Regions from separate parts of the Paenibacillus sp. FSL H8-0048 genome, predicted to be linked through region 2. Evidence: riboswitches for the same ligand, from Rfam matches in the RefSeq annotation. Region 2 holds a riboswitch; each other region holds the start of a gene.
What was found. A riboswitch is a leader RNA that binds a small molecule or an ion and turns the genes downstream of it on or off. The one in region 2 is predicted to bind thiamine pyrophosphate.
Positions count from the first base shown of each region.

Region 1: linked by a shared signal. The riboswitch ahead of NSU18_RS09570 (thiamine phosphate synthase) and the one ahead of NSU18_RS05565 (ABC transporter ATP-binding protein) in region 2 are both predicted to bind thiamine pyrophosphate.
Region 3: linked by a shared signal. The riboswitch ahead of NSU18_RS17465 (ABC transporter substrate-binding protein) and the one ahead of NSU18_RS05565 (ABC transporter ATP-binding protein) in region 2 are both predicted to bind thiamine pyrophosphate.

Region 1 is NZ_JBBODF010000001.1:2,202,110-2,210,210, forward strand. Features, by position in the region: gene thiH (2-iminoacetate synthase ThiH) at 1-603, opposite strand, end outside; gene NSU18_RS09560 (thiazole synthase) at 633-1,397, opposite strand; gene thiS (sulfur carrier protein ThiS) at 1,428-1,631, opposite strand; gene NSU18_RS09570 (thiamine phosphate synthase) at 1,671-2,297, opposite strand; TPP riboswitch at 2,422-2,524, opposite strand; gene NSU18_RS09575 (hypothetical protein) at 2,581-3,117, opposite strand; gene NSU18_RS09580 (SDR family oxidoreductase) at 3,264-4,136, opposite strand; gene NSU18_RS09585 (hypothetical protein) at 4,427-4,597, shown strand; gene NSU18_RS09590 (GNAT family N-acetyltransferase) at 4,594-5,121, shown strand; gene NSU18_RS09595 (S-layer homology domain-containing protein) at 5,260-6,510, opposite strand; gene NSU18_RS09600 (hypothetical protein) at 6,690-7,115, opposite strand; gene icd (NADP-dependent isocitrate dehydrogenase) at 7,307-8,101, opposite strand, start outside.
Region 2 is NZ_JBBODF010000001.1:1,263,977-1,272,077, forward strand. Features, by position in the region: gene NSU18_RS05540 (amino acid ABC transporter ATP-binding protein) at 471-1,220, opposite strand; gene NSU18_RS05545 (amino acid ABC transporter permease) at 1,239-1,907, opposite strand; gene NSU18_RS05550 (amino acid ABC transporter substrate-binding protein) at 1,907-2,761, opposite strand; gene NSU18_RS05555 (DHA2 family efflux MFS transporter permease subunit) at 2,925-4,445, opposite strand; gene NSU18_RS05560 (TetR/AcrR family transcriptional regulator) at 4,628-5,284, shown strand; TPP riboswitch at 5,351-5,453, shown strand; gene NSU18_RS05565 (ABC transporter ATP-binding protein) at 5,585-6,355, shown strand; gene NSU18_RS05570 (ABC transporter permease) at 6,336-7,112, shown strand; gene NSU18_RS05575 (ABC transporter substrate-binding protein) at 7,109-8,101, shown strand, end outside.
Region 3 is NZ_JBBODF010000001.1:4,118,464-4,126,564, forward strand. Features, by position in the region: gene NSU18_RS17435 (sensor histidine kinase) at 1-712, opposite strand, end outside; gene NSU18_RS17440 (response regulator transcription factor) at 709-1,395, opposite strand; gene NSU18_RS17445 (EAL domain-containing protein) at 1,484-2,518, opposite strand; gene NSU18_RS17450 (pyridoxamine 5'-phosphate oxidase family protein) at 2,668-3,087, opposite strand; gene NSU18_RS17455 (hypothetical protein) at 3,246-3,371, shown strand; gene NSU18_RS17460 (hypothetical protein) at 3,420-4,871, shown strand; TPP riboswitch at 4,943-5,053, shown strand; gene NSU18_RS17465 (ABC transporter substrate-binding protein) at 5,204-6,277, shown strand; gene NSU18_RS17470 (thiamine-binding protein) at 6,330-6,623, shown strand; gene NSU18_RS17475 (ABC transporter permease) at 6,620-7,381, shown strand; gene NSU18_RS17480 (ABC transporter ATP-binding protein) at 7,462-8,101, shown strand, end outside.

The DNA of each region.
Region 1 (8,101 bases), 940 kb from region 2:
GTAGACGCGTTTGGGGCCTTTTACATGCAGCGTACGATAAGTCTCCTGGTGGTAGACCTCCTGATAGAGCGTCAGACCGTCCACGCCGGCTTCTCTGAGCTCAGCATATTCGGCTGTCGAGAGCGGATTCACCTCAATGCTGACGGAGGAGAAGTATCCGCGCAGCACATCCACGCAGTCTCTCACATAACCAGCCGGACTGTCCCTCCGGGATTCTCCGGTCAGTATCAGAATGTGGCGCAGGCCCGTGGCTGCGATGGTCTCTGCTTCCCGGGCGACCTGTTCCAGCGTCAGTTTTTTGCGCGGAAAATCATAAATAGAACTGAAGCTGCAATACGTGCAGTGATTCACGCAAAAATCAGCCAGATACATAGGTGTGAACAACTGCATCACATGGCCGAAATGCGTACGCGTTAAACGGTGCGCCTTCTGTGCCATCTCCTCCAGATAAGGCTCCGCTGCCGGTGACAGCAGGGCCATCAGCCCCTCTTCATCGACTTGCTCTGCACGAAGCGCGCGCTTCACATCCTCTGCCGTATACCGGCTCCATAGCGTCCCGTAAGGAAGCTGCTCCAGCCGGGTCATCGTCTCATAAAAGCTCATAACCGTTCCTCTCCTCCCTATTCCATCTGTCAGGCCAAGAACCCGGTCAACGGTGAAGAGGCTGCCGCCGTCTCTTCTACAGGCCCCAGTCCGGCAAGATAAGCCTTGCGCCCTGCGGATACCGCAGCGCGGAAGGCTTCTGCCATCAGCAGCGGATCTGAAGCGGTGGCAATCGCTGTATTGAGCAGGACCGCAGCAGCGCCCATCTCCATCGCCTCAGCCGCCTCGGACGGTCTGCCGATTCCGGCATCCACGATCACCGGCAGATCCGTCTCGGAGATCAGAATCCGGATCAGCTCCTTGGTCTGCAGCCCGCGGTTGGACCCGATCGGTGCCCCTAGCGGCATCACAGCCGCAGCCCCCGCTGCCTTCAGCCGCAGGGCAGCGGACAGATCAGGACTCATGTACGGAAGCACCACGAAGCCCTCTGCTGCAAGGACCTCGGTCGCCCGGATCGTCTCCATGTTATCCGGCAGCAAATATTTCTGGTCGTTGATGACCTCAATCTTCACCCAGTTGCCCAGCCCCGCCGATCTCGCCAGCCGGGCAATCCGTACCGCCTCTTCTGCGGTGCGCGCACCTGAGGTATTAGGCAGCAAGGTCATATGGGAAGGAATATGGCTGACAATATTGTCACTGCTCTCCGGGTCTACCCGGCGCAGGGCAACGGTAATAACCTGTGAGCCTGATCGCGTAATGACCTCGGGAATGAGGGTGTTACGGCTGTATTTTCCGGTGCCAATGAATAGTCTACTGGTTAGAGTCACGCCGCCAATCATCAATGGATCTTGCATCTTAACGCCTCCTGGGATAAGTCTTTGTGTTTAGCCTCCGCCTACAAAATGAACCAGCTCCACCCGGTCCCCCTCGCTAAGCAGTGTCTCTCCATAAACCTCTCTGCCGGCAAGTTCACCGTTCAGCTCGACAATTACCAGCTTACCGGCCCACTCGGGCCGGGCCAGCAGATCCTCCAGTGTCCGGCAGCTCTCTTCGAGCCTGTGCCTCTTCCCGTTAACGGTCACGATCATGTCTGTTCACCTCCTGCCGCGCCTTTTACTTGATCCATCTCATGGGTTACAAGACTGCTCTGCCACCCTGTGAACCGCTGCCCTGTAGGCCAAGGCCGCTGCCACCGGATCTGGGGCTCCGCAGATCCCCGACATGACCGCAATGCCAGCCGCCCCCCCAGCCAGCACCGCTCCGGCATTGCCCGGGGTAATCCCGCCGAGCGCAATCAGCGGTATGCGGCTCCAGCGGACAGCCTCGGCCAGCTGCGCAAGTCCCCGTGCCTGCTGTCCGGGCTTGCAGGCCGTAGGGAACACATGCCCGTAGAGGCAGAAGTCTGCTCCCTGCCTTCCAGCCTCCGCCGCCTCTTCCCGCGAGTGGACCGATCTGCCGATCCGCAGGCCGGGTGCAAGGCCGCGCACTGCGGCTGGCGGAAGGCTATGCCAGGCTAACTGTGCACCGCCTGCCCCGGCGGCCAGGGCAACATCGATCCGGTCATTAATGACCAGCTTCGAAGACGGAACCCCGGACTGAAGCATCTGCTGTGCCGCCGCCAGCAATTCGCGGGCGGACATGGCTTTTTCGCGGAGATGGATATAATCCACCATAGAATGTACCGCAACGGCCCATTCCGCCAGCGCTTCAGGCTGTAGCCGCCCGTCCGAGACCGCATGAATCTCATACAACACTCTTTCCCCTCCCGTCTGTTCCAGCTCATTCTAAACCGCGCGCCAACACAAAAAAGACCACTCCCATAAGGAAGCAGTCTGGAATATAAGCAGGAATACCGGGATGAGCCGTGTACCCCGCTGCAATATTCGTTCTCCACTTCCCTACGCTGGTATAAACCAGATCAGGTTCAAAGGGTCCGGACAACTACGCCCGTCTCAGCCTTGCGGCACCCCTAGTGATCGTTCATATGCGGTTGTTTCGTCTTGCTTGTTGTATATTAGCATATAATTCCTGTTAGAGCTATTCTTTCGTAGATTTTACTTCAATTACAAAAACCACAGATGAACTCCCTTCTGAAAATTTACCATCCTCGGTTGTCCAGAATGCTGATATGCCGTAGTAATAAACGCCTTGTTCTTTTGGAGCATTAAAAGAGCCGTTCTTCAATGGAATTTGCACTTCTTTATCATCGACAAATTGCTGAACGTTTACCTCATCGGGTGCCGGTTTATAAGTAAAAGCAACATCGATCTTCCCCCCAGAGGCTATAACAGTGGGAGTAACCCCCTGTACCATGGATTGTCCTCCTGTATAATCCGCACATCCTAAATTCCCCCAGCAATAGCTGCCTTGGGTAACTGGAATTTGGGTTTTACCGGAAGTAACAAGGGGTAGCGGCGGCGATTCCTGTGTAATTCTAATCCCAATGCTTTTTGCATATCCTTCCAACCTTGTATTTGCCACAAGTCTCCCTGCAAAAGGAGTCAAATAAATGAACACTACCAGAAAAACAAAAATCCCCGCTGCCGATAGAATGAATCCTTTTTTTCTAAGCATCCCAATCCCCTTTTCATATCCAATTATCTAAATAGACGGAAATATATTGTAATAGTTACAAGCGCAGAAAAAAAGCCTGCCGGCAAGCGGTTAGGCTTTTTACAATAGAAGTTATATGTTGCACACAAATCTGCATCCCGCACCCATCAGCCGTTGACAACCTCGCCGCCGTTCACATGCATCACCTGTCCGCTCACATAGGAGGAATCGTCCGAGGCCAGGTATACATACGCCGGTGCCAGCTCTTCAGGCTGTCCCGGGCGCTTCATCGGCTGGGTGCCGCCGAACTCACTGACCTTCTTCGCGTCAAAGGTTGACGGAATCAGCGGGGTCCAGATCGGTCCGGGCGCTACCGCGTTCACGCGGATGCCCTTATCGGCCAGATTCATCGACAGCGAACGGGTGAAGCTGAGAATCGCTCCCTTGGTGGACGAATAGTCCAGCAGCTGCGGGCTGCCGCGATACGCCGTGATGGAAGTGGTGTTAATGATCGTAGCGCCTTTTTTAAGATGAGGCATGGCTGCCTTGGTCAGATAGAACATGGAGAAAATATTCGTCCGGAACGTGCGCTCCAGCTGCTCCGCTGTGATGTCCTCAATATGGTCCTGCGGATGCTGTTCCGCCGCATTGTTGATTAGGATGTCAAGCTTGCCGAGTCCTTCAACCGTTTGACGAATCAAGCTCTGACAGAAGCATTCGTCCCCGATGTCCCCGGCGATCAGAATACACTTTCTGCCCTCCTGCTCCACCTGGCGCTTGGTCTCTTCCGCATCCTCATGCTCGTTCAAGTAGGAGATCACCACATCCGCGCCCTCCTTGGCAAAATGAACGGCAACCGCACGCCCGATCCCGCTGTCGCCTCCGGTAATAAGCGCGACCTTGCCCAGCAGCTTGCCTGCGGCCTTGTACGCCGGGGTCTCAAACTCCGGGAGCGGGTTCATCTCACTCTCAATTCCGGGGCGCTGATCCTGTACCTGCGGGGGCAGGGTTTTGACAGGTTGTTTGTTAGTGTCTGGCATAATCCATTCTCCTTTCGCTGTCCACAGTAATGTTGATTGATCATGTTAGCATGGCTTAAGGTCTGGTGTTTATGCATCAGGCAGTGTGCCTGCTTGGCTGTACGTTATGTTACTTACCACACTTGGCAGCCGCCCAAACAGCTAATCTTCATTCACCGGCACCTCTAGCGGGACGTTAGTACAGTATGCAACGAACGTTTCCAAAGAGAATATTATCTATATCCGCTAAGGGGAAAGCCCTATACTTGGTGAGGAACGACAACTACCTTAACGGAGGGGACGCTTCTATCATGGGAAATGAGCGCTTCTTGCTGGTGAACGGAACGGTAATCGATGGAACCGGACGGCCGTCGCTGCATCATACAAGCATCGGGATTGTTAATGGCCGCTTCGGCACCATAACACAGCATAGTGACATCTGTAGGATCGAAATCATACTAACAGGAGGTTTTGCAAAATGAACGCAAGAATTTCACTCTCTCCGGTCACCCCGGACGATATCGATTTCATCACAACGCTTGAAACCAACGCCTCACTCTGGCCCTTCGAGGATATGATTCCAACCGACAAGGAGGCAGTCCGGAAGACCGTGGCGGAACGAATCCATAGCGACTGGTACAAACAATTCGTGATCCGGCTCGCCTCCCCGGAGGCACCCCCTGCAGGTGAAGTGCATTTGCACTGGTATGTAAAAGAGCGCGAGAGCTGGGAGCTGGGCTACAGCCTTTTCCCTGAATACCGGGGGCAAGGCTACTGCACCGAAGCGGCTCAGCTGGCCTTGAAGCTTGCTTTTAAAGAATGGAGGGCCCACAGAGTCGTGGCTATGTGCAATGAATACAATACCTCATCCATCAAGGTACTGGACAGGTTAGGCATGGTCCGCGAGGGCGTATTCCGGGAAGAAATACACTGGAACAACCAGTGGGTCAACCAATACTTCTATGCAATACTGGACCGGGAGTACCTGGGGCATAACGGGATATAGAACCAGACTGGGGAGAGATGCTGAGACCTTATGCTACACTTAAGGAGCATCATCATGCTAAATATATTCGGTTTGTCGCATACATTCTTCTATGCTCCGCATGACGCCCTTTAGAAGAGCAACTTTTCATTCAGGATTCTATTCATCTTCTTTCACAATTACATCCAGAACTCTGCCTGTTCCCGTAACCTTCATTGACGTATTCAGAATAGCCTGAGTAACCGTTGTGCCTTCATCCAGCTCCATCTTAAGTCCTGATGCAGAGGCAGCGGTCTTGACCGTGCGTATGGAGCCTTTTTGCAGGTGGAGGTTGGGTCCATCGGCTTCAACGTTCACGTCTCCGAAATTGCCCTTAAGCATCACTGCGAGCCCGGCTGCAGGGCCGGATGGCAGATCAATATCTGTGAACCCGGCACCTGTACCCTGATCCTCCTCCAGAATCACATTAGATTGTACCGACACCGCCTTCACCCATGTTGCACCTTCGGTTACCAGGCGGGCAGTTCCACTCTTCTTCTGCACAATCACTTGGTTCAGGGTTGTGTTCTTGAGCTGCACTAAGGGATCTCCGCTTCCCTGTATGATGACCTTCCCTAACACTTCAACACTGTCCAAGTCCACCTCTCCGTTGCCAATTCCTTCTTCCAAGACCAGGTCTCCAAATATCTTAAGATTCTGCAGCAGCACATCATAGCCGGATACGGTGACATTGTTATAGTATTTGATGGCTCCCGGCTCAAAGCTTCCGAGCCCCTCAGAACGGCTGATAGTTACACTCTGCAAGCCGCCGCTTGTGACGTTGCAGTAATCCAGCAGTGCAATCGCTTCGGCCCGGGTCATCGCTTGTTTTGGAGCAAACCGTCCGTCCGGGTATCCCCTCATTCCTCCGGCATTGATCATAGCAGCGACATCGGCTTGGCTCCAGCCTGCAATCTGATCCTCATCACTGAACATGGATAATACCTCCGTGCTCCCCGTCTCATAATGCAGCAATCTGCTCACCATAATCGCCGCCTCCTGGCGCATAACGGGATCGCCCGGACGAATCGTGCCGCCATAACCCTTAATAATGCCCGCATCGAGTGCTTTAGAGATTTCTTCGTAGGCCCAGTCCGTCTTAGGCAGATCGCTGAAATCGGCCTTCACCTTGCTCTCCGCCGTCAGCCCGGCGAACCCGTTGATCAACTTGATAAATTCCGCTCTGGTGATCGCCTGATCCGGCCGGACTGACCCGTCCGCGAATCCCTTCAGCCATCCCTTTTCCAGCCAGCGGCTAATCGGCTTCTGTGCCCAGTGTCCTTCATAATCGGCTGCCGCATATATAACCCCGGATGAACCCAGCAGCAAGCCCAGACTTAGCCCCGCCGTTACTATTTTTCTTCCAATCATTACTGCCACGCTCCTATGTATGTGATCCCAAATGAACTAAGTACCTAATCACAGTGTAGCGGAATCCACGGCCGTTGGGAACAATCTCCAGCAATGTGCTTCCAGACATACGAAACAGCCCTGGAGGCCGAGGCTTCCAGAGCTGTAAGCACCCTACTACCCATCCGGCAGCAGGTTCATTAGATAATTGTGTTATACACCATGAAAAAGATCATGACGACCAGCGAGACCATCAGCAGCAGACTCATGGTACGGATCTTGGCAGTCTCCGCAGAGACATCACGGTTCTCTCTCATGCCTGCCGCAGCAAGGCGCAGAGGCTTGGTCATAATTCCGCCGAACGCGAACATAGCCAGCAGAAGCACCGTAACAATGATCATCCAAGGTACAGAATACTCGCCCTTGGTCATCATGTAGCCGCCGGTCAGCAGCTGAATCACCAGCCCGTATTGGGCAAAGCGGTTGAAACCACCGATTGCACTGAGCGTGCCTTCCTTAGCCGGGGAGGACAGCTTAGCCGTCCCGCTTAAGATAAACGGCAGCACCAGATAGAAGCCAAGCGCCAGCGTTCCGATCATATGCAGAAAAAAGAAAATATGACCCATCGTAATCTCCTCCATTTTCAATTTGAGGGGCTCCGGCAGATTGCCGGGGTTACACGGTTACAGAGGAAGTCACCGCGTGGACCGAATCAGCGGACTGGTCGAGCGCCGCATGATAGTCTACAGGCGGCTACATAGATATAAGCTACACGGATGTGCAGCTTATATCTGTAATATTTACGGGCCCAGCCTGCTTACAGATGATTGATGATCTCGTCAGCAAAAGCAGAGCATTTCAGCTCAGTGGCGCCTTCCATCTGGCGGGCAAAGTCGTAAGTAACCGTCTTGTTGTTAATCGCTGTACTCATTCCCTTGTAGATCAGGTCAGCTGCTTCCTGCCAGCCCAGATGCTCAAGCAGCATGACGCCGGAAAGAATAACAGAGCCCGGATTCACTACATCCTTGTCAGCATACTTAGGTGCCGTACCATGTGTAGCTTCAAAAATAGCATGTCCCGTAATATAGTTAATATTCGCTCCCGGAGCGATACCGATGCCGCCAATCTGGGCAGCCAGTGCGTCGGAGAGATAGTCACCGTTCAGGTTCAGCGTCGCAATGACATCGAAGTCTGTCGGGCGGGTCAATACCTGCTGCAGAGCAATATCCGCAATGGCATCCTTAACGATGATCTTGCCTGCCGCTTCGGCTTCCTTCTGGGCAGCATTCGCAGCCGCTTCACCGTCGCGCTCCTTGATGACATCGTACTGGTTCCAGGTGAAGACCTTATCGCCGAACTCCTGTTCAGCCACTTCATAGCCCCAGTTCTTAAAGGCACCTTCAGTGAATTTCATGATGTTGCCTTTGTGTACCAGAGTCACGCTCTTGCGTCCGTGCTTGATTGCATACTCTACTGCTGAACGAACAAGGCGCTTCGAGCCTTCCTCGGATACAGGCTTGATACCGATACCGGATGTTTCCGGGAAGCGGATTTTGTTCACGCCCATTTCCTTCTGCAGGAATTCGATCACCTTCTTCACTTCGGCGGAGCC
Region 2 (8,101 bases):
AAATACGTAGGCTTATTATGAGATGAAGCATTGCTGAGTATATATTACGGCGGCGCTTAGGAGCACGCTCCGCAAACGGAATGTTGTTCCAATCGCTCCGCTTTTCCGCGGGTCATTCCGCCCGCTCCGCTGTTTAAGAGGGGGAGTTACAAACACAGATTCAAGTGCACTTCTTCGTTACGTTCGCCACCCACCTCATCTTCGCGTAAACACAATGTATGTTGTTTTTCACATACATTTGGTCCATATGGCTGCTGCGGGTACAATGTGTGCTGTTTTCCACATACATTCAGACCAAATGCCTGCTGCGGGCACAATGTATGCTGTTTTTGACATACATTAGGTCCATATGCCTGCTTGCGAGAACAATGTATGCTGTTTTTAATACACATTGGTTCATGTACCGTTGTATCAGCCAATGCAACCGGTTGTATGCATACCTTCAGCTTGAGCAACGTTCAGAAACAAAGTCACTCTTCCCCGCTCAAGCGGTTCAAGAATTGCAGGGCACGCGGGTTCTTCGTCTGCTCCAGAACCTCCCGGGGGGTGCCCTGCTCCAGAATAATTCCGTTATCCATCAGGATAATCTGGTCGGCCACATCGGCCGCGAATTTCATCTCATGGGTGACGATGACCATCGTCATTCCTTCCCGGGCCAGCTGCTTGATGACCTTCAGCACCTCGCCGACCAGCTCAGGGTCAAGCGCCGAGGTCGGCTCATCGAATAACAGCACCTCCGGCTCCACAGCCATGGCGCGGGCGATCGCTACACGCTGCTGCTGGCCGCCGGACAGCTGATGAGGATACGCATCTGCCTTATCTGCCAGCCCCACCTTGTCCAGCAGGGCCAGCGCCTTGCTGCGCGCTTCTTCCTTGGAACGCTTTTGCACCGTGACCTGGCCCTCCATGACATTGCCGACCGCCGTCATATGCGGGAACAGATTATACGACTGGAACACCATTCCTGTCTGCTGGCGCAGGGACAGTACGGTACGCTGTGGAATTTTGGCGTCCGGGGTGAAATCCAGCTTAATCGAGTTCAGCGTAAGACTGCCCTTGTCGGGGGTCTCCAGCAGGTTGAAGCAGCGCAGCAGTGTGGTTTTGCCGGAGCCGGAAGGTCCGATAATGACCATTACCTGGCCGTGTGGAACGGTAAGATCTACCCCTTTTAACACCGCAAGCGGGCCAAAGGACTTATGTAAACCGCGTATTTCAATCATGCGTGTGCCTCCTTAACCTTAACTGGCCGAATACCGGTCCAGCCGCTTCTCCAAGTAATTCTGCAGCGCCGACAATACGGAACAGAACAGCAGATAGAACAGCGCTGCTTCGCAATACAACAGCAGGGGTTCATAAGATGTCGCCACAATCTGCTGGGCTTTTCTGAATATCTCAACATAGGTAATACTGGCCGCAAGCGAGGTATCCTTAACCAGGCTAATAAAAGAATTCGATAACGGCGGAACCGACACGCGGGCAGCTTGAGGCAAGATCACCCGGCGCAGAGCCTGCTTCCGGCTCATCCCCACAGAGAACGCGGCTTCCCATTGGCCTTTGTGGATAGACAGAATAGCAGCCCGGACAATCTCCGAGGAATAAGCCCCGACACTGAGCGTGAACCCGATCACAGCAGCGATAAACGGATCAAGCACAATCCCGGCGGCGGGCAGTCCATAGAAAATAATAAACAGCTGTACCAGCAGCGGCGTTCCCCGGATCACCCAGACATAGAAACGCGCGATCAGCCTCGGAAGCCTCCAGGAGGACAGCCGGGCAAGTGCAGTAACCACCGCCAGCAGCAGACCCAGAATAAAGGATGCTACCGCAAGTGGAAGGGTAAAAGCCACCCCGGCTTTGAACAGAGGCAGCAGTGAATCGAGAAATATTTGTATTTGGCGGTCATCCATCATTTCGATACGTCAGCGCCGAAGTATTTTTCAGAGATTTTAAGGTAGGTTCCGTCGTTCTTCATAGCGGTCAGCGCTTCATTCACTGCCTGCACCAGCTCGTCGTTCCCTTTCAGGAAAACTGCAGCACTATGCGAGCCTTCGGCAATCTCATCCACCTTCTTGATCTTGACACCGGGCTTCTGCTTCTTCAGGTCGAGGTAGGACAAGCCGTCATTGACGGTAGCATCGATCCGGCCGGAGGTCAGCAGATCAATCGCCTGATTGAAGCCCTCGGTGGATACGATCTCGGCACCGTTGTCTGTGGCGATTTTGCCGAGGTTGCTGGTGAGCGACTGGCCGGCTTTTTTACCCCTCAGATCAGCGAAGGTCTTGATATCCTGATTATCTTCAGGAACGATCAGCACAGCCTTGGAGACAATATACGGATCGGAGAAATCATATTTCACTTTACGCTCATCGGTAATGGAGACTTCATTGAAGATCACATCGAAGCGCTTCGCATCCATCCCGGCAAAAATTCCGTCCCACTGTGTCTCAATGAACTCCGGCTTCACACCCAAACGCTTGGTCACTTCCTCGGCAATCTCGACATCGAAGCCCGTCAGCTTGCCGTCCGCATCATGGAAGGTGAACGGTGCGTAGGTTCCTTCTGTTCCGATGCGCAGCTTGCCGCTGGCTTTGACGGCCTCCAGACTATTCTGCTGCCCGGAAGCTGCGCCCTCTGTAGCCGCTGCCGTAGGTTCAGCCCCGGTATTGCCGCCCGTTGCTGTCTTGTCATTATTGTTGCTTCCGCAAGCCGCAGCCGTGACTATGGTCAGGAGCAGCATAATAGTCAGACTAAGTTTTTTCATTCGATGAATCCCCTCTCGTATCTTCTTTATAGACACCGTATATTGATTTCCCATAGCTTAGCTTGCCCCAAATTCTGCTCCTGCAACACAAAAAGCGACCCTCCCGGAAAAGGAGAATCGCTGCTCTATGGACAACATAAGCTCTGCTTCTATATGGGTATTACTATACGTGCATGATTTCTGGCGTTGCCTTCTCCTTAGAACGTTCTGTTCCAGAATGGCGGCCCCGGCGCAGCAGCAGTCCAAGGACCGCACCGCCAAGCGCGACAAACATCATAATGTGGAACGTGTCCGCGAAGCCCTGCGATAATACGGTTTGCTTAGCCAGCAGCAACGCTTGCTGTGAAGCGCCTGCGGAACTTTTCCCGGCAGCCGCCGCCGCTTCCTGCATCTCTATGCCACGCGCCGTTGTTCTTGCGGTCAGAATGGTAACCAGCGTCGAAACGGCCAGCGAAGTAATTACCTGCTGCATCGAGTTCGTCAGCGAGGTTACCCGGTTCACCAGGTGGCTAGGCGCCTTGTTGAGCAGATGCGTGTTCATCGGCATCATCATCATCCCCATGCCCGCCCCGCACATGATCAGCGGAAGGATCAGGTCCCGGCTCTGCGTGGTAAGGTCTACATGCGAATACTGGAATAACGCCCCGGAGACCAGACTAAGGCCGCAGACCACGAGCCAGCGCACACCGATCCGGTCGAACAGTATCCCGGCAATCGGCATCATCAGCCCGGAAGCGATCGCTTGCGGCAGCAGCGTCAGACCGGTATCAAATGCACCGAAGCCGCGGGCCTGTTGCAGAAATTGCGGGAGCAGGAATAACGCGCCGTATAAGCCGAACTGGGCGATCCACTGCACGATGATTCCTGTCGTGAAATCTACGGACTTCAGAATCCGCAGCTCCAGCAGCGGTGTCTTGGAGCGCAGCTCTGCGATGACAAAAGCGATCAGCGCCACAGCGCCCAGCAGCAGCCCGATCAGCGTTTTCTCGGAGGTCCAGCTCTGGGCGCCCTGGCTAACCCCGTAGGTTAACGAAGCAAAGGCCAGCGGACCCAGAACCATACCGAACTTATCCATGCCGGGCACGCTGTTCTTCGCCGCATTCGGCAGCTTGCGCAGTCCAATCAGCACCGCAATGATGCCAATTGGAATATTAATGAGAAAGATCCAGCGCCAGGAATGGTATTCAACCAGCCAGCCCGACAATACCGGACCAATAGCCGGTGCGAACAGAACGGGAATGCCCATAATGCCCATGACTACGCCAACCTTACTTTTGGGAGCAAGTCTGTACACATAGGCCATCCCGACAGGGAGCACACAGCCGCCGCCAAGTCCCTGAATGACCCGGAACACAATCAGCCATTCGGCGCTGCTTGGTGTAGCGCACAGAATCGAGCCTATCGTGAACACAATGACCGCCGTCAGGAAGACTTTCTTGGCTCCGAACCGGTCAGACAGCCAGCCTGACAACGGGATAACGGAAGCCTGAGCCAGCATATAACCCGTAACTACCCACTGCAGTGTATGCAGATCCGTCTTGAAATCCACTACCAGCCTGGACAAGGCTACATTCATTGCCGTACTGTCCAGCACAACCATAAATACGCCTGCAATAATGGCCAGCAGCGGAACCAGAATGCTGGACAGCCGGAAATCGGCTTCCTGCTTCAAGGTCTGATCCATGTCTCTTCTCCTCCTAAAGCTGTCCGCGTTCTACATTGACCTGCGGGCAGATTGTTCTATATAATGAGTGAACGGACAACTGTCCGTAATTGCAATTCATAGTCTACGGACAATTGTCCGTTGTGTCAATTCTTTTATTTGTTTTTCTGTAAATCACTGATTCATTTCTGAAAGGGGTCCTCATGAACAAGCCAGACACCGATGCTGCACTGCTTCCTCCGTCAGCTCCGCAAGCCATAGAATCCTCCCCTCCGGAGTCCGCCGATCCTTATGTACAGCGGATTCTTGAAGCTGCCCGCCAGTTATTCACCGAGAGCGGACTTGAGGCGGTCAGCATGTACAGCATTGCCAAGCGGGCAGGTATAGGGCAAGGCTCCCTGTACCGCCGTTTCACGGACAAGGGTGAGATCTGTTCTGCCCTGCTGAAGGGCAGCGCAGATCAATTCCTGTCCAGTCTGGAGCAGCAGGTCGCTGCCAGTGCCGGTGAAGCTCCGGCGCTAGCTCAGCTGCAGAGCAGCATTGAGCAGATTGCCGATTTCATTGAGCAATATGCCGAGCTGCTGAATATGATCAAAGCCGAGTTCACCGGCAAGAAGCAGCTGACCCAGTTTGAGCATCCTTTTTTCCAGCGGCTGGGGGTGATGATGACAGAGCTGCTGCAGCGTGCTGCGGCGGGCGGTGAGATTATTGACATTGATCCGGCCTTTGCGGCTACGGCCTTAATCTCTGTCCTCAGTCCCGATCTGTACCTGTATGAGCAGAAGCGGCACCACTCCTCCAAGCTGGACATCTCCAGGGGCATCGTCGCTTTGTTCGTGACCGGACTGGCAAAACGCTGACCGCCTGCTCTTTACAAGAGGGGAATTTGTGGTATATTAAGTAGCAATTACGAATTCAATAGCAGCATTATTCACTAGGGGAGTCGGCCGACTGAGACGGAGCTTAAGCTCCGGACCCTTTGAACCTGATCTGGATCATACCAGCGGAGGGAAGTGGAGCAGAATGTATCAGTGGTTCCCGTCACAGGGCCGCAGCTGACTGTACCTTCCGCCCCATTCATTGCCTCCGGGAATGAATGGGGCTTTTTGGTGTTCAGCGCAGTAAATATTTCAATCCGAGGAGGCTTCATACATAGTCTTATGATCAACATTAGCAATCTGTCCTATGCCTTCGGGACCGGTTCATCCCGGACCCCCGTCTTCTCAGGGCTATCCATGAATGTGCAGCGCGGCGAATTCATATCTGTCGTAGGCGGAAGCGGATGCGGCAAAAGCACCTTGTTCAAAATCATCGCCGGTCTGCTGGAGCCCGGCAGCGGCAGGATTATGCTGAACGGAGCCGAGTCCGCTGCAGCAGCGAAGAGACTGGGCAGTGTCGCCTACATGCCGCAGCAGGATCTCCTCCTACCCTGGCGGACCGTAATGGACAATTGTCTGCTGCCCTGGGAGCTCAAGCGCAGCCGTCCCAAAGCAGCCGCTATGGCCGAGATCCGCACCCTGCTGCAGCGCTTCGGCCTTGACGGGACCGAAGGAGCTTATCCGCAGGAGTTGTCCGGCGGAATGCGCCAACGTGTGGCTGTCCTCCGCACCGTGGCGGCCGGGAATGACCTGCTGCTGCTGGATGAGCCGTTCGGGGCGCTTGATGCCATTACGAAGCGCTCGCTGCAGCGCTGGCTGCTGGAGTTATGGGCGGAGCTGGACAAGACAGTGCTGTTCATCACCCATGATCTGGAGGAGGCGCTCCTGCTTAGTGACAGAATCTATCTAATGACTGGCCGGGAGGGCAGCGGTATGCAGGAATTCTCAACCGCCCTCCCCCGTCCGCGCCATCACAGTCTGAACTATGAACCGCAGTTCGCCGCCCTGCGCCAGGAATTGGAGCTGAAGCTATATGAGAACCGCCGCCCCTAGAAGATTGCTCCAGCATTACGCTCCAGCAGTCCTTCTCGCTCTGCTGACGCTTGCGGTCTGGGAGACTGTAGCCTGCCTGGGGCTGGCTCCTCCCTTCATCCTTCCGGCTCCGTCCGCCATCTGCAAGGCCTTACTGGAGGAACGCCGCTTGTTATTCGGGGTGCATCTGCCTGCTACACTGCTGGAGGTACTCACAGGCTTCGCATTGTCGGTGATTTGCGGCAGCCTGCTGGGAATCGCCATGCACCTGTTCAGTCCGCTGGCCAAGGCGCTGTATCCGCTGCTGATTATCAGCCAGACGGTTCCGCTGATCGCCCTCTCGCCCCTGTTCATCATGTGGTTCGGCTACACCTTATGGAGCAAGGTCGCCGTTGTCTTCCTGACCGCTTTCTTTCCGGTGGTCATTGGCACCTATGATGGCTTGTCCAAGAATACAGACGCCTACCGGGAGCTGCTGCTGACGTACGGCGCGAACCGCTGGCAGATTCTAAGGAAGGTGGGCGTTCCGCTGGCTTTGCCCTCTTTTTTCTCCGGTCTAAAGCTGTCGGCAGTGTACTGTGTGATTGGCGCAACGATCGGGGAATGGCTTGGGGGCAGCGAAGGGCTGGGCTATTTCAGCCGCAGAATGGCCGGGAATCTCCAGACCGCCAAGATGTTCGCTGCTGTTGTCTTGTTATCTATACTCGGTATCCTGCTGTTTCTGGCAGTCGCCGCGCTGGAGAAGTTTATTCTGAAGAAAAGAGGACGTTATTCATGACTACTATCCGCTATACCCGTTATCTGTACCATGCAATCTCAAGGCCAGCCATGCTGCTGTCCGTTCTGCTGCTCTGTATGCTGCCTGTCCTGGCAGGCTGCGCCAATACGAATAGTCCGGCGGCCTCCGGCTCTCCGGCTGTTACTACCGCCACCTCTGGGGCAGGGGCTGAGGCTAAAGATGGAGCCCATAAACTTACGATTATGCTAGACTGGTACCCCAATGCTGTTCACTCTTTTTTGTACGCGGCAGAGGCTGAAGGTTATTTCGCTGCGGAAGGTCTGGAAGTTGAGATTCAGATGCCGGCCGATACCAATGATGCACTGAAGCTGGTGGCGGCGGGAAAGGTGGATCTGGCACTCAGCTATCAGCCGCAGGTATTGATGGCACGTGGCGAGCAGATTCCGGTCAAGTCGATCGCTGCGCTGGTGCGCCACCCGATGAATCATCTCATGGTAGCCGCAGACAGCGGCATTACCCGCCCGGGAGAGCTGTCAGGCAGACAAGCCGGATATTCCTCCGTTCCGTTATATGAAGCGATGCTGAATACGATGGTCAAGAGCGACGGCGGAGACCCTTCCTCCCTCAAGCTGGTGGATGTCGGCTTTGAGCTGATTCCTGCTCTCTCTACCGGGCGGGTAGATGGAATTATGGGCGGGTTCATCAATCATGAGCAGCTGATTCTGGAGCAGGAAGGCCATCCGGTCCGCTCCTTCAATCCCGTGGATTACGGGGTCCCGGATTATTATGAGCTGGTGCTGGTCGCCAGTGAGCAGGGACTGCAGGATTCACAGGGCTTTTATCAGAAATTCGTGGATGCTATCAGAAAAGGCCAGCAGTATGTAGCGGATCACCCGGATGAAGCGCTGAAGCTGCTGCTCTCCCATCAGGAGGACACCGCGCCGCTGGATGAAAAGATTGAGAAGCGCAGTCTGGAGATCCTGCTGCCGCTGATGGATGCCGGTTCCCAGCCCTTCGGCTACCAGGAC
Region 3 (8,101 bases), 2.9 Mb from region 2:
GCTTCCCCGGCGGAACAATCTGCGGCAAGCCCTCCTGACCGGTGAACACCATAGCGGTCTGCAGCCGCAGCAGCCTTCTGCGGATCATGATGAAGAAGAACCAGGAGCTGGTAATGAACAGCAGGAAGAACACCAGCATGGCAATCGTATACCATTTATCCAGCCCTGCGGTATATTTGCTCTTCGTAATATCCTCAGGCAGCTGCATCACCATGAAGCCCTCTGCGGCCTCTGCCCGGTCTCCAATAAAAGCGACAATAGCCAGCGGCTTCAGCGCCGCACTGTCCTTCATGAAGGCTACCGCTTCAGCGGCGCTCCACTGGGCGGGAATAGCCGGAGCCTCTCCCGTCAAGAGCAGCGGCGGTCCTGAAGGCTCGGTCACCAGCTGTGTTTCCCCCGCAGGATCGACCCAGAATATTCTCGACAGCGGATAGGCTTCACTTAAGGCCAACAGCCGGCGGTTGATATCCTCAGGAGGCTGGTCAAGGAGCTTGCGGGCTTCCTCATGCCACATCCTCTCCAGCTTATCTATCCTGGAATACTGCTCATACGCCTTGGGTGGACTTGTATGAGTAATCCCCCCAAAGATGCTGTACACGGCAATCGTCAGCGGAATAACAACGGGCACGAACAGCAGTGCAGCTACGATAATGAGCAGATAACGAAAAAGCAGCGAGCGGTGCAGCAGTTGGAAGCGCCCCGCCCCTTTCACCCTCTCACCCGGTAGCCGATCCCCCGGACCGTCTCAATAATCTCCGGCGCGGCCGGATCAAGCTCCAGCTTCTCGCGCAGATAACGGATATGTACCATCAGCGTCTTGTCGCCTTCAATGTAGCTCTCCCCCCAGACCGCCTCATAGATCTGCTCCTTAGTCAGAATCTGGCCCAGATGCCGCAGCAGATAAGAGAAGATCTGAAACTGCTTGCCGGTAAGCATAATCTCCCGTCCGGTTGCAGCTTCCGTAACTACACTGCTTCCCGGCCGGACGACCAGATGCTTGAGCGTCAGTTGAGCGGGCGCGGCTGCGCCGCTTCTTCTCAGCAGAACCTCGATTCTCGCCGCCAGCTCATCGGGATGAAACGGCTTGGTCAGATAATCATCGGCGAAGTCCAGCCCCTGAAGCTTATCGTCAATGGAAGTGCGGGCCGAGAGCATCAGAACCGGCAGCTCCGGATAGGCCCGCTTCAGCCGCCGACCGACGGTGAAGCCGTCCAGACCCGGCAGCATCACATCCAGAATCGCAAGCTGGCAGCCCTCTGCGGCTTCAAGCGCCCCGTCTCCGCTCTCCAGCCAGCGCACAGCATATTCCCGTTCCCGCAGATCAGCCGCCAAGGCACTGCCGATCTCCCGGTCATCTTCTACGTACAATAGGGTTACACTCACGTTGTTCTCCATCCTTTCTTCCTTCCAAATGGAATCACAAATCCCCGGATACCAGCAGTCTTGAGGTCTGCCGGTATCCGGGGAGAATGATCCTTGCTGTTCAGGCCGTAATTCCGAACCGTCCCGGCGGCTTATCCTCCGGCAGCCCGAATAGATAGCCTTGTCCCAGATCCATGCCTAGATCACGGCAGACCAGGAATTCCTCACGGCGTTCTATGCCTTCGGCCAGCAGGCTTGCACCGAATTCTCCAGCCCTGGAGATAATCTCCCTAAGAATCCGCTGCTTCCCTTCATCCCGGTCACAGAAGCTGATTAGACTGCGGTCAACCTTGACATAATCGGGCTGGAGGCTGGACATTAGTTCAACGGTGGAATAGCCAGCGCCCACATCATCCAGCGCAACCCGCATCCCCTGCTGGCGGTATTCGGCGAAGATGGCGCGCAGATGCGGAATATCGCTGATCTGCTCCGTCTCCACAACCTCAAATACATAATCCTCCGGATTCTGGTCTAGCCTCCGTATCGCCTCAAAAGTATGCGTAAGACAATACTTGGGATTATAAATAGAAGAGGGCAGGAAGTTAATGAACCGCTTGATGCCTTTGGGCAACAGCTTACTGCCGGTCTCTATCGCCGAGATCCGGGCGGCCCGGTCAAGGAAGGAGTGAAACCCTGTCCGCCGGGCAATCTCAAACAGCTCATAGGGCTGAAAATAACTGCCCTGGGGCAGCGGGCGCAGCAGGAATTCAAAGCCGACAATCTCCTCGCTGAAATTCACAATCGGCTGCATATGGCTGCAAAAATCATGGCTCATAATGATGGACACCAGATTCTCATTGGCGAAGCGGACCTTCAGCTGCTCAAAGGTCAGCCACCGGTCTGGGGCCGCAGAGGCACCTTTACTCTTAACGCATACGGTTAAGGAATCCGCTACGTCCTTAGCCGCCACCAGCATTTCTATAAGCTTCAACAGCTCTTCTTTACAATGATATGGAATGATACAAGTCTTGCTTGTCTGATAACCTTCATAACCGGCATTTCGGATGGTCGCAGCCAGCGGAGCTGAGCAGGGGCGGAGCTTCAGCTCCCCTTGATCCTCAATCGGGTCAATGTCAGCACAATCAACACAGTTCATGGCAATCCCTCCGCCTCATGATGTCGATAACCTGAGGTCATTATAGCATGATTCCTCCGGCACAAGGCACAATGCGGAAAGCCGCAGCAGAAAGAGCCCCTTATGAACCTTGAAGGTTCCTAAGAGGCCCGGATTGCCGGACTATATACTTAAGACTGCCATACCCCATGCCCGCCGTTCTTGCCCATATATTCAATCCGTGAAGGTGACAGCTCAAGAATGACATAATCGGGATCATCCGGCCCCTTGAACCATTTCTCCAGGGACTCATTCCATACCTTAGAGCGCAAGCTGTCGTCCTTCGTTACAGCAACCGTTGCTTCGATCTCCAGTACATCCTTGCCGCCGCCCTGTTCATAGCCGAGCAAGAGACAAGCATTCGGATTATCCTGAAGCTCTTCTACCTTATGAGTCTTGCGGTTAGTTGCCAGATAGATGGACAGCCCGTCATGAAATACTGCCATATAACGCACTTTAGGCTTGTTACCGGCCTCAATCGTGCCGAAGGAACCGAACCTGTTGTCGTCCAGCACCTGTATGATTGTTTTCTCCAGCTCTTTGTTGTCCATTGACGTCACAGCTCCCTTCAAATTCATGTGAATATTAAGTTTATATTCACGTCCACGGTTTGGATTTATGATTAACCTGTGCCTAATATAGTGTACCCTTCCCGTTCATTCTGAATCCCGCCATCTGTTCATAAATTGATTAATAAGGAGTCTTATCCTTGAAAAAACTAATCTGGACCGGCTGGTCCATGGATCATCTGCAGATCGCCCAGACCTCGGGACTTTTGGCCGCTTGTGCCGCGCTGTTATTCGTGCTGAGCGTGACCGCTTGGAGAATAGGGTAAATGTAAACTACAAGGTCCATATTCTGTGAATAAGGATGGAACCCACACATGGCTGAACTGCATTCTGAGCCCACTTTGCATACCGCCTTACTGCAATTCATTTTCCCCTTTTCAATTAAGGCGGAAGTCGATCAAGAGCTGATTGAGAGCCTTCAGGAGGATGGATTTACGCGTTTTTTTCTGGAGAACAAGGAACTGGAACATGCCTATTACGGGGAGAATCACTGTGTATCCCATGAGAAAATGGAGCGCAGCTATCTTCCGTTTGCCGCCCATGTCCTGTTTCCGCGTGAGAAGGACAGGGATTCCTTCCGCCGCTTTTCCCGGGCTAACGATCTGCTGTGCGGGCTGCAAATGCCCTTCCAGACGGTTCCCTTCCGCGTGCTGTCGACCGATGTGTTCCTCTGCCCGTTCGAGCTGGGCTTCCTGACGGTAAGAGTCGCTATTGAGGAGGAGAATCTCCCCTTCAGCATGGTGCTGGAATTCGCCGACCGCTTCCGCAATCTGGAGGATGTAAGTGTTCAGGATGAGCATACTTTCATTCATTGTCATCAGAAGTCTTTTGCCCGGGTGGAGGATTTCGTGTTCAGGCATCTGGCAGCCGGGCTTGAGCCGTATCTCGATCCTGCGGAGACGAACGGCAATTATTTCGAGACCCTGCCCTTCTTCGTCGATGAACGGATGCTGGTGCAGGCCTTCTACGGCGTTAATCTCCCGGAGGACGAGGAAGAGATCAGTGTCGAGCTGCTCTACCGGGCCTCCCAGGTGGACGGTCTGAACATCGACGGCAGCCCCTATATGAGTGCGAGTGATCCGGACTATATCAAGCAGTACACCCGGGAGCACTGCTATAGCCGCTGGGGGCCGGACACCTACTACATGACCAATGAGCAGACCTTCTGCTGCGTGAGCCGGGCGAGGCCGGAGATTGCCGCAGGCTTGATCAGCCAGATGTACGGCGAGTATTATTACGGAATGCTGCTGAGTATTTTCCACAAAATCGTGCTGCTGAAGCTCGCCAACCTCCACTCCCGGCTGCGCATCAACCACGATAACGACGAGATTGAGAATCTGATCTTCCTGATCAACAAATTCTCGGCCAAATTCTACTTCCTGGAGCTGATTTCGCAGTCGCAGGGACGTGAGATTTTTTTTCAGCTGCGTAAGGTGTATGGCAATGATGCCCTGTTCGATGAGGTGAAAATGACGCTGAATGACCTGTTCCAGTATCAGGACAAATTCCAGGCCAAACGGCGGGATACGCTCCTGATGGTGCTCACCGTGTTCACGGTCATCAGCGGGATTTACGGGATGAATCAGGTGATCGAGGATCTGAAGGGACAGATTGACTGGAGCAAAATGCTGGAGTACTCCGCGTTCGAGTATCTGGCTCTGTTCCTGACCTTCTCGGGGATCACCGTCAGTATCGGCCTAACGGTAAGAGAGATCTGGAACGGCATCCGCAGCCGCCGCAAGAAGCGGCATTATACGAGGGATTAAGATATGAGGGTGGACAACGGCGGGACTGCCGTCTATAATACACCGTAAGAACATAGCAATACCCGTGAACTTTATAGAACCAGGGGTGCTGGAATTGGCCGGCTGAGATTGTATCCCACAAGATACTGACCCTTATACCTGATCTGGATAATGCCAGCGTAGGAATCTTCATTCGGCACAGTGCCCCTAAGCGGTACTGAAGCTGAAGTCCCCTCACGCAAGTCACTGGCGTCCCGATCTTCGGGACGCTTTTTTGATTCTAAGGATGTACAGGAATACGGTTTCTGTAAGCTCTGAAGACCAGGGGTTGCTGGAAGGAGAGAGAAAGAGAAATGGGAGTCAAAAAAACAGCACTACTCCTGCTCAGCTCCATGCTGCTGCTTACCGTAGCAGGATGTGGCGGCGGAAACAACAGCGGCAATGCGGGGGCCAGCGCACCTGCTGCAGGAAACAGCACAGCTGCACCTGATGCAGCCGCAGCCGCACCCACGGATGCACCTAAGGCGCTAACCCAGGTTAAGATTGCCCTGGACTGGACGCCAAACACCAATCATACAGGCCTGTATGCTGCCAAGGAGCTGGGTTATTACGCAGAGGAAGGTCTCGACGTACAGATTGTACAGCCCGGCGCTGCCGGGTCCGATACGATGGTCACTTCCGGCGAAGCCCAGTTCGGCATCAGCGCCCAGGAAGCCCTGACTCTGGCCCGTCTGCAGGATGTGCCGCTGGTGTCGATTGCTGCTATCATTCAGCATAATACCTCCGGGTTCGCGGCTCCGAAGGACCGCAATATTAAGACGCCGAAGGATTTCGAAGGCAAAACGTACGGAGGCTGGGGCTCCCCTGCGGAGCAGGCTGCCATGAAAGCGATCATGGACCCCGAAGGCGGGGATGTCTCCAAGGTGAAGCTGGTGAATATCGGCGAAGCGGACTTTTTCACAGCCGTGAAGCGGGATATTGACTTCGCCTGGATCTTCTATGCCTGGACCGGTGTGGAGGCCGAGCTGCGCGGGGAGCCGCTGGATATGCTGTATCTGAAGGATTACGCTCCGCAGCTGGATTACTACACCCCGGTGCTGACGACCAGCGAGAAGGAGATCGCCGAGCATCCTGAAGTGGTGAAGGCCTTCCTGAAGGCTACGTCGAAGGGCTATCAGTACGCTATCGATAACCCGGAAGAAGCTGCGACGGTCCTGTCGGACGCTGTACCAGACCTTGATCCCAAGCTGGTGCTGGCCAGCCAGAAATGGCTTAGCCCGAAATACAAAGACGACGCCCCGCGCTGGGGGGAGCAGAAGCTTGAGATCTGGAAGAATTACGCCGACTGGATGTACGGCCTGAAGCTGCTGGATAAGCCGCTGGATGCGGAGAGTACGTTTACGAATGAATTTTTGCCGGAATCATAATGAACCCGCATGGCGGGAATCTTATACTTAACTTGGAGAGGAAGGATTCATCATGGCTAATACATTGCTCAGCATTCAGGTCATTCCCAAGACACCGAACAACGAGGATTCTATCCCTTATGTGGACAAGGCCATTGAGGTCATTCAGAAGTCAGGCGTGAAGCATCAGGTGAATCCGCTGGAGACCACGATGGAAGGCGAGCTGTCCGAGCTGCTGGATATTGTGCGTGACATGCATGAGGCGCTGATCGCCTCCGGCAGTCCGAGTGTCATCTCACAGATCAAGGTCGCCCATAACCCGGGCGGCATCAGCATGGACAAGCTGACCGAGAAATACCGGCCGTGAGAAGCACCTGGAAGCTAGTGTGGCCGCCCTTTGTGGCGGTCCTCTTTTTTGTCGGGATATGGCAGCTCTCGGTCATGCTGTTTCACATCCCGGCTTACCAGCTGCCCAGCCCCGCGGATATCGCGCGTGAGTCGAAGAACAACGCCTCAGGGATCTGGGAGCACACCGCCGCCACGCTGCGGCTGACCCTGATCGGCTTCCCGGTCGGCACAGGCATCGGCCTGCTCACCGCCTTGCTGCTGCACCTGCTGCCCTGGGTCAAGCGGGCGATCTATCCGCTGCTGATCCTCAGCCAGAATGTGCCCTCCATTGCGCTTGCCCCGCTGCTGATTATCTGGTTCGGCTTCGGTCTGCTGCCCAAAATTATCCTGATCACTCTCGTCTGCTTCTTCCCCGTAGCTGTTGCAGCCATGGGCGGGCTGGCCCAAAGCGACCGGGTGATGCTGAATTATATGAAAATGGCCGGTGCGGGCAAGTGGCAGATCTTCACCCGGCTGGAGCTTCCCGGCTCCCTGCCCTCCCTGTTCTCCGGGCTCAAAATCTCCGCCACCTATGCGGTGATGGGCGCAGTGGTGGCCGAATGGATCGGCGCCGACAGAGGGATCGGCTATTATATGCTGCTGCAGAAGTCCTCTTACCGTGCGGACCGGATGTTCGTGGCCATCGCCATCATCGTGCTGCTAAGTCTCGTGTTATTCGCGCTCATTGCCCTGCTGGAGAGATGGCTGGTGCGCTGGAAGCCGCGCAAGGATGCTTAAGAAGCACGGGAAGATCATCCAAAACGGACCAACCAAAATAAAACTGAAGGAGGCTGGACGAAGTGTCTGAGCTTACGAGGATTGAACTGGAGAAGGCGAACGTAGATGGACGCCTGCGTACTCAGAGTGTGCCGCCTGCGCTTGAAGTCAGCGGCATCTCCAAGTCATTCACGCACCGCCGCCGGGAGACGCAGGTGCTGGATCAGGTATCCCTGACCGTGGAGCCGCAGGAATTCGTCTCCATTGTCGGCCCGTCCGGCTGCGGTAAAAGCACGCTGTTCCATATCATCGGCGGCCTTACGCTGCCGGATACCGGAACCGTGAGCATGGACGGCATCCCGGTGACCGGGCAGCGCGGCAAGATCAGCTATATGCCGCAGCAGCCCGCGCTGTTCCCGTGGCGCAGCACGCTCGACAACGTTCTGCTTGGCGGCGAGCTGCAGGGCGCCCCCAAGCGGGAGGCCCGCGAGGCGGCACGCCACTGGCTGGCGAAGATCGGCCTCGGCGGCTTCGAGCGGGCCTACCCGCACATGCTGTCCGGCGGCATGCAGCAGCGGGCCGCCTTCCTGCGGGCCATGCTCGCGCCGCAGGAGCTGATGCTGCTCGATGAGCCGTTCAGCGCGCTCGATGCGCTGACCCGCGAGCAGATGCAGCGCTGGCTGCTGGAGCTGTGGGAGGAGAACCGCCGCTCCGTGCTGTTCATCACCCACAACATCGAAG